Regions from separate parts of the Thauera sp. GDN1 genome, predicted to be linked through region 1. Evidence: predicted binding sites of a transcription regulator. Region 1 holds the regulator's gene; the other holds the start of a gene.
The links. Region 1 encodes sigma-54, which starts transcription at its own class of promoters, with help from an activator protein. Its sites were predicted from a motif close to TGGCACGCTTNCTGCTNA; they were not measured.
Positions count from the first base shown of each region.

Region 1 (6,868 bases):
CTCGATCGCCACGGCATCCCGCATCCGGCCGCGGGCGAGGCGATGGTGCCGGAGGTGCTGCTGGTGCCGCTCAACGCCTTCGACGACCGCGGCTACCGCATCGGCTACGGCGGCGGTTACTTCGACCGTACGCTGGCCGGCATGAAGACCATCGCGGTGGGGGTGGGGTTCGAGGTCGGTCGCGTGGCGGACACCCATCCGCAGCAGTACGATCTGCCGATGCAGTGGGTGGTCACCGAGGCCGGCGTGATGCGGCCGCGGGCATGAGCGCGGGCCTTGCCGGCGCGCCTCCCCGTCGCGGCGGAGGCGGCCGGGGGCTAGGGTCCGCGGATCAGCTCCCGGAGAGGAACATGCGGTAGACCGGATTCCCGGTCTCGGCGACGTATTCGTAGCCGAGGCGCTGCAGGAAGGCGTCGAACGCCGCCTTGTCGGCGGGCGGCACCTGCATGCCGACCAGCACGCGGCCGAAATCCGAGCCATGGTTGCGGTAGTGGAACAGGGAGATGTTCCAGTCCGAGCGCAGGTTGGAGAGGAAATTCATCAGCGCGCCGGGGCGCTCGGGGAACACGAAGCGGTACACGACCTCGTTGTCGACCTGCGGCGCGCGGCCGCCGACCATGTAGCGCACATGGGTCTTGGCCATCTCGTCGTCGGTGAGGTCGAGCGCCGGCAGTTCGTGGCGCTCGAGCATCTCCACCAGGCGGCCGACCTCGTTGCGGTTGTGCACGGTGACGCCGACGAAGATGTGCGCCTGCTGCGGATCGGCGTAGCGGTAGTTGAACTCGGTGATGTTGCGGTTGCCGAGCACGCTGATGAACTTCCTGAACGAGCCCGGCTTTTCCGGGATCGTCACCGCCAGTACGGCCTCGCGCTGCTCGCCGAGCTCGGCGCGCTCGGCGACGAAGCGCAGGCGGTCGAAGTTCATGTTGGCGCCCGAGGCCACCGCCACCAGGTTCTTGTCGCGCAGCTTGTTGCGACGGGCGTATTCCTTGGCGCCGGCGACGGCGAGCGCGCCGGCGGGCTCGAGGATGGAGCGCGTGTCTTCGAACACGTCCTTGATGGCCGCGCAGATCGCGTCGTTGTCGACCACGATCATCTCGTCGACGTACTGTTGGCACAGGCGGAAGGTCTCGGCGCCGACCTCCTTGACCGCCGCGCCGTCGGCGAAGATGCCGACCTGATCGAGCGCGATGCGGCGGCCGGCGGCCAGCGACTGCGTCATCGCGTCGGCATCGACCGCCTCGACGCCGATGATCTTCGTCTCCGGGCGCAGGCGCTTGATGTAGGCGGCCACGCCGGCGATCAGGCCGCCGCCGCCGACGCAGCAGAACACCGCGTGGATCGGCTTGGTGTGGGCGCGCAGGATCTCCATGCCGATCGTGCCCTGGCCGGCGATCACGTCGGGGTCGTCGAAGGGATGGACGAAGGTCAGCTTCTCGGCCTTCTCCAGCTCGAGCGCGTGGGCGTAGGCGTCGGAATAGGATTCGCCGGCGAGCACGACCTCGCCGCCGCGCGCCTTGACCGCGTCGATCTTGATCGCCGGCGTGGTGCTCGGCATCACGATCACCGCGCGCACGCCCAGCTTCGCCGCCGACAGCGCCACGCCCTGGGCATGGTTGCCGGCAGAGGCGCAGATCACGCCGCGCTTCATGGCCTGCGGCGACAGGTTCGCCATCTTGTTGTAGGCGCCGCGGATCTTGAAGCTGAACACCGGCTGCATGTCCTCGCGCTTGAGGTAGATGCGGTTGTGCGCGCGCGCCGACAGGTTGGTGGCGAGATCGAGCGGGGTCTCGACGGCGACGTCGTACACCTGTGCGTTGAGGATGCGTTCCAGGTAATCCGTGGGGGTGGTCATGGCCGGCCAGTGTGCTGCTGTAAAGCGGTCGACGGTAACAGCCGCGGCCGGCGCGCCGCAAGTGCAGCGCCGGCGAAGGCGGGCGGGGGCTGGCAGCGGGACTGGGGCGTCGTGCCGTTAGCGTGCGCCGTTGTCGTCGGCCGCGCGCAGCGCGCGGGTCTGGCGCTCGATGAACTCCTGGGTGGAGTCGATGCCGCGCAGTTGCAGGATGGTGGAGCGCACCGCGGCTTCGAGCAGCACCGCCAGGTTGCGGCCGGCGGCGACCGGCAGCACCACGCGTGCGATCTTGACGCCGAGGATGTCCTGGGTCTCCTGCTGCAGCGGCAGGCGGCTGGGATCGTCGGGGCCGGGCTGGCGGCGGTCGAGGTGGCAGACCAGGCGCAGGCGCATCTTCCGCCGGCATGCGGTCTCGCCGAAGATGGTGCGGATGTTCAGCAGGCCGAGGCCGCGCACCTCGATGAAGTCCTGCAGCATCTCGGGGCAGCGCCCTTCGAGCACGGTGGGCGCCACCCGCGACAGCTCGACCACGTCGTCCGCGACCAGGCCGTGGCCGCGCGAGATCAGCTCCAAACCGAGTTCGGACTTGCCGGCGCCGGAGTCGCCGGTGATCAGCACGCCCAGTCCGAGCACGTCCATGAACACGCCGTGCAGCGAGGTCTTCTCGGCGAGCTCGCGCGACAGGTACAGGCGCAGGTGGTCGATGACGCTCGCCGAGGGGTGGCGCGCGGTGAACAGCGCGACGTCGTGGGCTTCGCAGATGCCGTGGATGATGTTCGGCACCTCGCAGCCGTCGGCGACGATGATCGCCGGCGGGCGGGCGGAGAGGATCTCGTTGAGGTGGCGCGCGACCTTCTCGTTGGACTGGCGCTGCGCCCACGCGAGCTCGGCGGTGCCGAGGATCTGCAGCCGCGTCGGGTGGATCAGGTTGAGGTGGCCGATCAGGTCGGCGGGCCAGATCTGCTCGTCGCCCACCGACAGGCGCGCGTCGAGGTTCCCGCTGACGTGGGTCAGGCTCAGGCTTTCGCGATGGGCCTCATACAGCCGCGCTACGCTGGTCTGCCGCATCGGCGCCCCAGGTCAGGAACATGCGGTGGATGTGGGCCGCGTCCGGCGCGTTCTGCAGCGCCTCGCGGAATTCGCGGTCGCTGAACATCTGCGCGAGCTCGGACAGCAGCTGGAGGTGGGTTTCGTTGGCCTGCTCGGGTACCAGCAGCACGAACAGCATGTTGACCGGGCGGCCGTCGGGGGCGTCGAACTGGACCGGGGCCGCGAGGCGCAGGAAGGCGCCGGCGGCGTCCTTCAAGCCCTTGATGCGGCCGTGCGGGATCGCGATGCCCTGTCCCAGCCCGGTGGAGCCGAGGCGCTCGCGGGTGAAGAGACTGTCGAAGACGGTACTGCGGGCGATGCCCTGGTTGTTCTCGAACAGCAGTCCGGCCTGTTCGAAGACGCGCTTCTTGCTGCTCGCGTCGAGATCGACCACCACGTTGGACAGTGGCAGGAGTTGGGATATGAGGCTCATTCGCTGGTGGGCTCGCGCTGCGCCCCTTGTGCCGATGCCACGCAGTGTGGGCAGCCGGTCCGGGGCGCGTGGCAGTCGCGTCGTGAAAACGCGCGCATTATAACCACACCCCGGACACGGGGCTGTAACGAAGGCGTCAGGCTTCCGGTTCCTGGTGCTTGAGCGTCTCGTGGTTGTGGTCCGACTGCTTCTGCTTGTACTTCTGGACCTGGCGGTCGAGCTTGTCGGTCATGGCGTCGATGGCCGCGTAGAGGTCGGCATCGTCGCTCTCGACGAAGATGTCCTTGCCACGCACGTGCAGGGTGACTTCGGCCTTCTGCTTGAGCTTTTCGACCGACAGGATCACGCCGACGCTGGTGACGTTGTCGAAGTGGCGGATGACGCGGTCGAGCTTGGAAGTCACGTAGTCGCGGATGGCGGGGGTGACTTCGACGTGACGCCCGGTGATGTTCAGGTTCATGGTAACTCCTGTTGTTGTCAGAGGGACTTGCGCAGACTGACCGGCGGGATATTGAGGGATTCGCGGTATTTGGCGATCGTTCGCCGCGCGACCACGATACCCTGCTGGCCCAGAATTTCTGCAATCTTGGCGTCGGACAGCGGCTTTTTGCTGTCTTCCGCATCCACCAGCTGGCGAATCAGCGCGCGAATCGCCGTCGAGGATGCCGCTCCACCGGTATCGGTGGCGACGTGACTGCCGAAGAAATACTTGAGTTCGAATACGCCGCGCGGGGTCGCCATGTACTTCTGCGTGGTGACGCGCGATACGGTGGATTCGTGCAGCTCGAGCTGGTCTGCGATCTCCCGGAGGGTGAGTGGCCGCATCGCCACGTCCCCATGATCGAAGAACTGCCGCTGCTGGTCAACGATGGCCTGAGACACGCGCAGGATGGTGTCGAAACGCTGCTGCACGTTGCGGATCAGCCAGCGCGCTTCCTGCAGCTGACCGCTCAGGCCGCCGCCCTGGGCACGGTTCTGCTGCAGCAGGCTGGCATAGAGGCGGTTGATGCGCAGGCGCGGCATCGCCTCCTGGTTGAGGCTCACGGTCCACCGCCCGCGCAGCTTGCGCACGACGACGTCGGGCAGCACGTAGCGCGTCTCGGCATTGGAGTAGCGCGAGCCCGGATGCGGGTCGAGGCTGCAGATCAGGGCCTGGGCGGCGCGCAGCTCGTCGTCGTCGCAGCCGGTGAGTTTCTTGAGCTTGGCGAAGTTGCGATCGGCGAGCAGCTCGAGGTGGCGGGTGACGATCTCGAGGGCGAGCGTGCGGATCGGGTCCGGCGGCAGGGCGCGCAGCTGCAGGGCCAGGCATTCCTGCGGGCTGCGGGCGCCGACGCCGATCGGCTCGAGGTTGTGCACGTGATGCAGCGCGATCGTCAGCTCGTCGAGGTCGACCTCGGATTCCGGGGGCAGCAGCTGCAGCAGCTCCTCGAGCGGCTGGTGCAGGTAGCCGTCGTCGTCCAGGGCCTCGATCACGAAGCGCACCAGCGCGCGGTCGCGATCGGAAAGCTGGGACAGGGCGACCTGCTGGTCGAGGTGCTCGCGCAGCGAGATGCCCGAAGCCTGCAGGTCCTGGTAGTCGACGTCGTCGTCGTCGCCCTCGCTGCGGCTCGAGGCGCCGGTGCCGACATTGGACCAGTCGATGCCCTCGTCCTCGCTGCTGCCTTCGCCGCCTTCGCGGCGCTCGCCCTCGCCGGCCGGCGGTTCGGCTGCGGCTTCCTGGGCCTGCTCGCGCTCGGGCGGGCTGCCCGCGGGCGGCGCGGGCGCGAAGTCCGAGCCGTCGCCGTCCTCGCGCTCGAGCATCGGGTTGTCGACGAGGATGCGCTCGATCTCCTGGTTCAGCTCGATCGTCGACAACTGCAGCAGCTTGATCGACTGCTGCAGCTGCGGCGTCAGCGTGAGGTGCTGGGAGAGCTTGAGCTGGAGGCTGGGCTTCATCGCGATTTTCGGTGCGCGCCCTCAGAGGCGGAAGTGTTCGCCGAGATAGACCTGGCGCACGCGCTCGTTCTCGATGATCTCGCCGGGCTGGCCGCTGGCCAGCACGCGGCCCTCGCTGATGATGTAGGCGCGGTCGCAGATGCCGAGCGTCTCGCGCACGTTGTGGTCGGTGATCAGCACGCCGATGCCGCGTTCCTTCAGGAAGCGGATGATCTTCTGGATGTCGATCACCGCGATCGGGTCGACACCGGCGAAGGGTTCGTCGAGCAGGATCAGGCGCGGATCGGTGGCCAGCGCGCGGGCGATCTCGCAGCGCCGGCGCTCGCCGCCCGACAGCGAGATGGCGGTGTTGTTGCGCAGGTGGTGGATGCCGAGCTCGTGCAGCAGCTCGTCCAGGCGCTCGCCGACCTGGCGCTTGTCGAGGCCCTGCAGCTCGAGCACGGCCTGGATGTTCTCGGCCACGGTGAGCTTGCGGAACACGCTCATTTCCTGCGGCAGGTAGGACAGGCCCAGGCGCGCGCGGGCGTGGATCGGCAGGTGGGTCAGGTCCTTGCCGTCGAGGCCGATCTGGCCGCCGTCGGCACGCACCAGGCCGACGATCATGTAGAAGCAGGTGGTCTTGCCGGCGCCATTGGGGCCGAGCAGGCCGACGACCTCGCCCGAGCCCACCTCGAAGCCGACGTCGTGCACCACGGTGCGCGCCTTGTAGCGTTTTTGGAGGCCGGCGACCTTAAGCAGACTCATCGTAGGGCTCTTTCAGCAGCTTGCGGATCAGGTCGGGCGCGAAGCCGCGGGTTTGCAGGAAGCGCGCCTGGCGCGCCCATTCGCGGGCATCGGCCGGCGGCGTGGAAAAACGGCCGCGCAGCACGGCACGGGCGCGCTCCGCTTCCGATTCTACGCACTCGGTGGCGAGAGCCTCGTCGATCAGGTCACGGTCGATGCCGCGGCGGGCGAGTTCGCTGCGTAGGCGGCCGCTGCCGAAGCGCGCCGCCTTGCCGCGCACGAAGGCCTCGGCGTAGCGGCTGTCGGACTGCAGGCCGAGCTCGCCCATGCGTTCGATGACCGCCTCGATCTCCTCGGCGTCGCCATGGGCGGCGAGCTTCTTCGCCAGCTCGGCGCGCGAATGGTCGCGCCGGGCGAGATGGCGAAGGGCGCGTTCACGCAGGCTCGGTTCGCCCATGCTCGACGTCCGGCGCTCAGGCCTCGGCGGATGCCGGGGTGGTCGGCGCCGCAGCCGCCAGTTCGGGCAGGCCGACGGCGACGCGCACCTTGTTCTCGATCTCGCGCGCCAGCGCCGGGTTGTTGCGCAGGAACTCGCGCGAGTTGTCCTTGCCCTGGCCGATCTTGTCGCCCTGGTAGGCGTACCAGGCGCCCGACTTGTCGACGATCTTGTGCTCGACGCCGAGGTCGATGATCTCGCCCTCGCGCGAGATGCCCTCGCCGTACAGGATGTCGAAGTGCGCCTCCTTGAACGGCGGCGAGACCTTGTTCTTGACCACCTTGACGCGGGTCTCGGAGCCGACCACCTCGTCGCCCTTCTTGATCGTGCCGGTGCGGCG
Region 1 covers NZ_CP097870.1:3,523,599-3,530,466, reverse strand. The annotation lists gene CKCBHOJB_RS16220 (5-formyltetrahydrofolate cyclo-ligase) at 1-267, shown strand, start outside; gene ilvA (threonine ammonia-lyase, biosynthetic) at 332-1,855, opposite strand; gene hprK (HPr(Ser) kinase/phosphatase) at 1,973-2,920, opposite strand; gene ptsN (PTS IIA-like nitrogen regulatory protein PtsN) at 2,889-3,374, opposite strand; gene raiA (ribosome-associated translation inhibitor RaiA) at 3,511-3,834, opposite strand; gene CKCBHOJB_RS16195 (RNA polymerase factor sigma-54) at 3,852-5,309, opposite strand; gene lptB (LPS export ABC transporter ATP-binding protein) at 5,331-6,053, opposite strand; gene recX (recombination regulator RecX) at 6,040-6,489, opposite strand; gene recA (recombinase RecA) at 6,506-6,868, opposite strand, start outside.

Region 2 (6,868 bases), 860 kb from region 1:
GCGCGCCGCGCCTGCAGTTGCCCGCGCACGTCGGCGAGGTCGGGGACGCCCGCCTCCGGCGCGGGTGGCGGGCCGGCCTCGGCCAGCGGTTCGAGCGCGGTGTGGCCGTTCAGATGCGCGCACACCGCGAGCAGGCTGGCGGCCGGCAGCGCCTGCGCCCGCCGCGCCAGCGCCGCCTCGGCCGCATTGCCCTGCGGAAAGACCAGGCCGCGCCCGCCCCGCGTCGCCGCCAGGGCCGCAGCCAGCACCCCGCGTACCGGGCGCAGGTCGCCGGTCAGCGACAGCTCGCCGCAGAACTCCAGCCCGTCGATGCGCGCCATCGCCACCTGGCCGGACGCGGCCAGGATGCCGACCGCGATCGCGAGGTCGAAGCGCCCGCCCTCCTTGGGCAGGTCGGCGGGGGCGAGATTGACCGTGATCCGGCGCTGGGGAAACTCGAACTGCGAGGACTGGATCGCCGCCCGCACGCGGTCGCGCGCCTCGCGCACCTCGGTGTCGGGCAGGCCGACCAGGCTGAAGGCCGGCAGGCCGTTGGCAAGATGGACTTCGACGGTGACCTCGGGCGCAGCCAGCCCTTCCAGCGCACGGGCGCGCACGAGCGCGAGCGACATGGGTATCTCCAGACCGGACGGAGCGCCAGTCTAGCGGAGACACCGTGCATGACAAAGAACTTATTCGATCAGCATCGACGCGCGCCGATGCCGGTCAGCGCGGCGGACGCGCGCGGCCTTCGTCCGCGCCGGAACTCAGGCCTTGTCGCCCTGCGCCAGCCTGGCCTCGAGCTCGGCGACGCGGGCCTCGAGCTCGGCGAGCTTCTGGCGGGCATGGGCGAGCACCTCGCGCTGGACCTCGAATTCCTCGCGGGTGACCAGGTCGAGCTTGCCGAAGGCGCTGCCGAGCATGGCCTTGGCGTTCTTTTCGATGTCGCGCACCGGGCTGTTGGCCGCGAGTTCGGAAAGCTTGGCGCCGATTTCGTCGAGGAAGCGGGGAGTGCTCATGATCGCCTGCAGGAAGATGTGAAAACGGCGCGAAGTCTAGCACGCGGGGGCCGCCGCACCGGAATCGCCCTCCGCCGGGCATGCCATGCACCATGACGGTGCATGGGACCCCGGTTTCGTCCATGGCTTCGCTTGCGCAGCGCAGCATCCCTCCTCACGAAAGGCCGGAAACCCGCAGCACACAAGGCATCCGAAAAGCTGGCACACGATCTGCTAAGGGATTGTCGTCAGACATTCCGACCCCCTTCCCAAGGAGCAGACCATGACCAAGACCTCGATCACCGCCACGCTTGCCGCCCTTCTCGCCGCCCTGCCCTTTTCCGGCAGCGTCCACGCCGAGGACAGCCCCTTCTCCGCCAACGTCGGCCTCGTCTCCGACTACGCCTATCGCGGCTGGAGCCAGACCGACGAGCGCCCGGCGCTGCAGGGCGGTTTCGACTACGCCCATGAAAGCGGGCTCTACGCCGGCGTGTGGGGCTCGAACGTGTCCTGGCTGTCCGACGGCAACAGCGAGGTCAGCAACAGCCTCGAGCTCGACCTCTACGGCGGCTACAAGGGCACGGTCGGCGCCATCGGCTACGACGTCGGTCTGCTGCAGTACTACTACCCGGGCAGCTATCCCAAGCCCTACAACAGCCCGAACACGCTGGAAGGCTATCTCGGCCTGTCGTGGGAATTCCTGTCCTTCAAGTACTCGTACGCCTTCACCGACCTGTTCGGCTACGACAAGTCGGACGGCAGCCAGTACTACGACCTGGGCGCGGCGGTGGATGTCGGCTACGGCATCACCCTGTCCGCCCACGTCGGCTACAGCGACATCAAGGGCCAGGACGACTACACCGACTGGAAGCTCGGCCTCGCCAAGGAATACGGCGGCTTCAACTTCGGCCTGCACTACGTCGACACCGACGTGGACAACGCCGACCTCGCCGACGAGCGCGTGATCCTGTCGGTCAGCAAGTCCTTCTGACGCGCCCCCAGAGAACCGGAGAAAACCATGAAATTCATCGCCGCCATCATCAAGCCCTTCAAGCTCGACGAGGTCCGCGAGGCGCTCTCGGCCATCGGCGTGCAGGGCATCACCGTCACCGAGGTCAAGGGCTTCGGCCGCCAGAAGGGCCACACCGAGCTCTACCGCGGCGCCGAGTACGTCGTCGATTTCCTGCCCAAGGTGAAGGTCGAGGCCGCCATCCCCGACGACATCCTCGACCAGGCGATCGAGGCCATCGAGAAGTCCGCCGCCACCGGCAAGATCGGCGACGGCAAGATCTTCGTCTTCGAGCTGGAACAGGCCATCCGCATCCGCACCGGCGAGACCGGCACGGACGCGCTGTAAGGGAGCACCGGAAAATGAAAAAACTCTTCGCACTCCTGCCCGCGGTCGCCGTCGGTGGCGCGCTCGCCGGCGCATCGGGCGGCGCCTTCGCCCAGGAAGCGGCTGCCGCGGCGGTCGAGGTCAACAAGGGCGATGTGGCCTGGATCATGACCGCCACCCTGCTCGTGCTGATGATGGCCCTGCCCGGCCTGGCACTGTTCTACGGCGGCCTGGTGCGCGCCAAGAACATGCTGTCGGTGCTGATGCAGGTGATGACCGTGTTCTCGCTGAACGCGCTGCTGTTCGCCATCTACGGCTACAGCCTGGCCTTCACCGAGGCGAGTCCCTTCATCGGCTCGCTCGACAAGGTCTTCCTGTCCGGGGTGACGATCGAATCGCTCGCCGACACCTTCACCGAGACCGTGAAGCTGCCCGAGTTCGCCTTCATCGCCTTCCAGGCCACCTTCGCCGGCATCACCGGTGCGCTGATCGTCGGCGCCTTCGCCGAGCGCATGAAGTTCTCGGCGGTGCTGATCTTCTCGGTGATCTGGTTCACGCTGTGCTACCTGCCGATCTGCCACATGGTGTGGGGCCCGGGCGGCTACCTGCTGGAGGACGGCGCGCTCGACTTCGCCGGCGGCACGGTGGTGCACATCAACGCCGGCATCGCCGGCCTGGTGGGCGCCTACATGGTGGGCAAGCGCATCGGCTACGGTCGCGAATCGCTGGCGCCGCACAGCCTGACCCTGACCATGGTCGGCGCCTCGCTGCTGTGGGTGGGCTGGTTCGGCTTCAACGCCGGCTCCAACCTCGAGGCCACCTCTGGCGCCGCGCTCGCCTTCATCAACACCCTGGTCGCCACGGCCGCCGCGGTGCTGGCCTGGTCGCTGGGCGAGGCGCTGCTCAAGGGCAAGCCCTCGATGCTGGGTGCGGCCTCGGGTGCGGTCGCCGGCCTGGTGGCGATCACCCCGGCCTGCGGCTCGGTGGGCCCGATGGGCGCGATCGTGATCGGCACGCTGTCCGGCTTCATCTGCATCTGGGGCGTCAATGGGCTCAAGCACATGCTGGGTGCGGACGACGCGCTCGACGTGTTCGGCGTGCATGGCGTGGGCGGCATCGTCGGCGCGATCCTGACCGGCGTGTTCGCGGCCCCCGGCCTGGGCGGCACCGGCGCCGAGGACTTCTCGATCGCCTCGCAGGTGTGGATCCAGACCTGGAGCGTGATCGTGACCATCGTGTGGTCGGCCGTGGTCGCCTTCGTCGCCTACAAGGTCGCGGACCTGCTGGTCGGCCTGCGCGTGGCCGAAGAGGACGAGCGCCAGGGCCTCGACACCACCGCGCACGGCGAGACCGCCTACCGCTACTGAGCGTCCCTCGCCGGGGTCCGCCTCGGACCCCGAGCTTGCACGGCGCCCTTCGGGGCGCCGTTTTTACGTGGACGCGCCGGCGCGGCAATGCACCGCCAGCCACACCGCATCCTGCGACACCGATTCGACGCGATGCCGTCGGCGCGCCGGGATGCCGACCCAGTCCCCCGCCGTCAGCGCCATCGTCTCGCCGTCGGCGAACGCCAGCACGGCCTCGCCGCGCAGCAGCGCCACCCATTCGTCCTCGTCCTGGTCGTACCATTCGCCGGGCGGGGTGGCGTGGCCGTGCGAGACGATGCGCTCGACGCGGCAGCCGGGGTTGGCGAACAGGGTCTGGAAGATCTCACTGCCGGCGGGCGGCGGCAGGTCGGCGAGCAGGTTCGCGGCGGGCCGGGCGGCCGGGCGATCGCCGGCCGCAGCGTCATCGATCGGGCTCATCGGGCACTCACGACACGATGTAGGCCGCCGAAGCGGTGGCCAGCAGCTTGCCCTCGACGTCGAGGAAGCTCATCCGCGTCGACGCCACCCGCGAGCCCAGGCGCAGCACCTCGGCCTCGAGCAGGAAGCGCTCGCCGATGCCGGGACGCAGGTAGTCGACGCGCAGGTCGATGGTGCCGAGCTTGCCGAAGCGGTGCAGGCGCTGGAAGGGTGGCTCGTCGAGGTGGCGGGCGCCGATCGCCGCCATCACCGCGAGGCCGCCCATCGCGTCGAGGCAGGCGGAAATCACGCCGCCGTGGATGCGGTCATGCACGAAGTGGCCGACCAGCTCATGGCGCATGTCGAGGTGGCCATGCACGCGCTCGCCGCCGATGTCGTCGATCTTCAGGCCGAGCAGCGCATTGAAGGGGATCCTGTGCTCGAACAGCTCGCGCACGCCGGCGATGAACTCCGGCTCGAACTGCACCGGGCCCTGCGCCGGATCGGGGTGTCGGGTCATGTCGTCGTTCTCCCTTGCTGGAATGTTCGCGTGCGGCGGCGGGACGACCGCCCCTGCCCGTGCCGACGCACATGGTAACCATGCCCTCGCCCCGATTGGGGCGGTGCGGGACGGACCGCGGGCGGGCCGGGGGCCGGCGGATTGGTACACTGGGGCCTCGTCATCCCACGGAAGCCGCCATGCTCCTCGACTGGCAGATCCACGACCATTACGGACTCGCCCTGCTCGCCGTCCTCGGCACCCTCGTCGCCGTGCTGCTGCTCCAGTGGCTGATCCAGCGCTCGCCGTGGGCGGCGCGCCTGCAATCGCTGCAGGGCGTGGCGCCGCCCTTCATCAACATCGTCGGCGTGCTGTTCGGCCTCACCCTCGCATTCCTGGCCAACGACACCTGGAGCGCGCACGATCGCGCGATGAATGCGGTGTACCGCGAGGCCGACGCGCTGCGCAGCATCGCCGCCCTCGCCGACACCCTGCCCGCGCCCTTGCGCGAGCGGGTGCGCGGCGCGGTGGCCAACTACGCGCGCGGCAGCGCCGGGGAATGGTCGCAGCTCGCCCGCCGCGCCGAGAATCCGGAGGTGCCGGCCCGCGCCGACACGCTGCTGACGCTGCTGGCCGCGAGGGAGGTCGAGGACGGCGCCGGGCGCAACGCCCAGGCGCTGATGCTGAGCAAGGCCAGCGAGGCGCGTGCCGACCGCGACCTGCGCGTCGCACTCAGCCAGACCCATGTGAATCCGCTGAAGTGGCTGGGCATGGCCTTCCTCGGCTTCCTGACCCTGGTGTCGTGCGCTGCGGTGCATATCGAGCGTCCGCGTGCGGCCTTCGTCGCGGTGCTGCTGTTCGCGCTCGCGGCCGCGCCCACCGCGGCCATCGTGCTGGTCCAGGGCAATCCCTTCCAGCAGCCGAGCTCGGTCAGCCCGGCGCCGATCGAGGCGGTGGCGGCCCGCCTGCGCTGAGATTGAACGACACGGCGCAGGCAGGCGCGGCCCAGGTCAGCGGAACACCACCGTCTTGTTGCCGTGCACCAGCACGCGGTCCTCGAGGTGGTAGCGCAGGCCGCGGGCGAGCACGGTCTTCTCGATGTCCTTGCCGTAGCGCACCATGTCCTCGACCGCGTCGGAGTGGTCGATGCGGATCACGTCCTGCTCGATGATCGGGCCCTGGTCGAGGTCGGCGGTGACGTAGTGGCAGGTGGCGCCGATCAGCTTGACGCCCTTGGCATAGGCCTGGTGGTAGGGCCTGGCGCCGACGAAGCTGGGCAGGAAGCTGTGGTGGATGTTGATGATGCGGCCCGGATAGGCGGCACACAGCGCCGGCGACAGGATCTGCATGTAGCGCGCCAGCACCATGGTGTCGCCGCGCACTTCCTCGAAGATGCGCCGCACCTCGGCGTAGGCGCTGGCCTTGTTGTCGGCGCCGACCGGCACGTGGTGGAAGGGGATGCCGTGCCACTCGACGAAGCCGCGGAAGGTGTCGTGGTTGGAGATCACGCACGGGATCTCGATGTCGAGCTCCTTCGACTGCCAGCGCGCGAGCAGGTCGTACAGGCAGTGCTCCTGCTTGCTCACCAGCACGACCACGCGCTTCTTGACCGCGGAGTCGGTGATCTTCCAGTCCATCTCCAGCTCCTCGGCGAGCGGACGGAATCTTTCACGGAACTCGGCGAGGTGGAAGGGCAGCGAATCGGCCCTGATCTCGATGCGCATGAAGTAGCGGCCGACTTCGCCCGCCTCGAGCGGCGGCTCGGCGTGCAGCGAGGTCTCGAGGATCCAGCCCGCGTGCTCGGCGATGAAGCCGGAGACCTTGGCGACGATGCCGACGCGGTCGGGGCAGGAGGCGGACAGGGTGTAGAAGCGTTCGCGATGCATGAGGGGGTACTGCCGATGTTCGTTGGAGAGGCCGAGCCTCCTGGGGGGCGGCGAGCGCAGCGAGCGGGGGCCGTGCAACTCGCCGAACGGCTTGTGCCGGAGTCAGGCGACTTTGGCAAAAGCCTTGTCGATCTCGGCACGCAGGCTTGCGTAGTCGCGCACCACCGGGAACTGCGGGAACTCGCGCACCACGTTCTCGGGCGGATGGAACAGGATGCCGCCGTGGGCCTCGCCCAGCATCGCGGTGTCGTTGTAGGAATCGCCCGCGGCCACGACCTTGAAGTTGAGTTCCTTGAAGCGCTTGACCGCCTCGCGCTTCTGGTCGGGCATGCGCAGGTGGTAGTTCACCAGGATGCCCTCGGCGTTGGCCTCCAGGCTGTGGCAGA
Region 2 covers NZ_CP097870.1:512,308-519,175, reverse strand. The annotation lists gene CKCBHOJB_RS02275 (YifB family Mg chelatase-like AAA ATPase) at 1-611, opposite strand, end outside; gene CKCBHOJB_RS02270 (accessory factor UbiK family protein) at 747-998, opposite strand; gene CKCBHOJB_RS02265 (TorF family putative porin) at 1,261-1,968, shown strand; gene glnK (P-II family nitrogen regulator) at 1,996-2,334, shown strand; gene amt (ammonium transporter) at 2,349-3,680, shown strand; gene CKCBHOJB_RS02250 (cupin domain-containing protein) at 3,744-4,118, opposite strand; gene CKCBHOJB_RS02245 (thioesterase family protein) at 4,126-4,617, opposite strand; gene CKCBHOJB_RS02240 (DUF4239 domain-containing protein) at 4,797-5,570, shown strand; gene purU (formyltetrahydrofolate deformylase) at 5,607-6,482, opposite strand; gene thrH (bifunctional phosphoserine phosphatase/homoserine phosphotransferase ThrH) at 6,585-6,868, opposite strand, start outside.
Region 2: a site for sigma-54 is predicted at 1,198-1,215, ahead of CKCBHOJB_RS02265 (TorF family putative porin). Genes of this name have one in related genera too.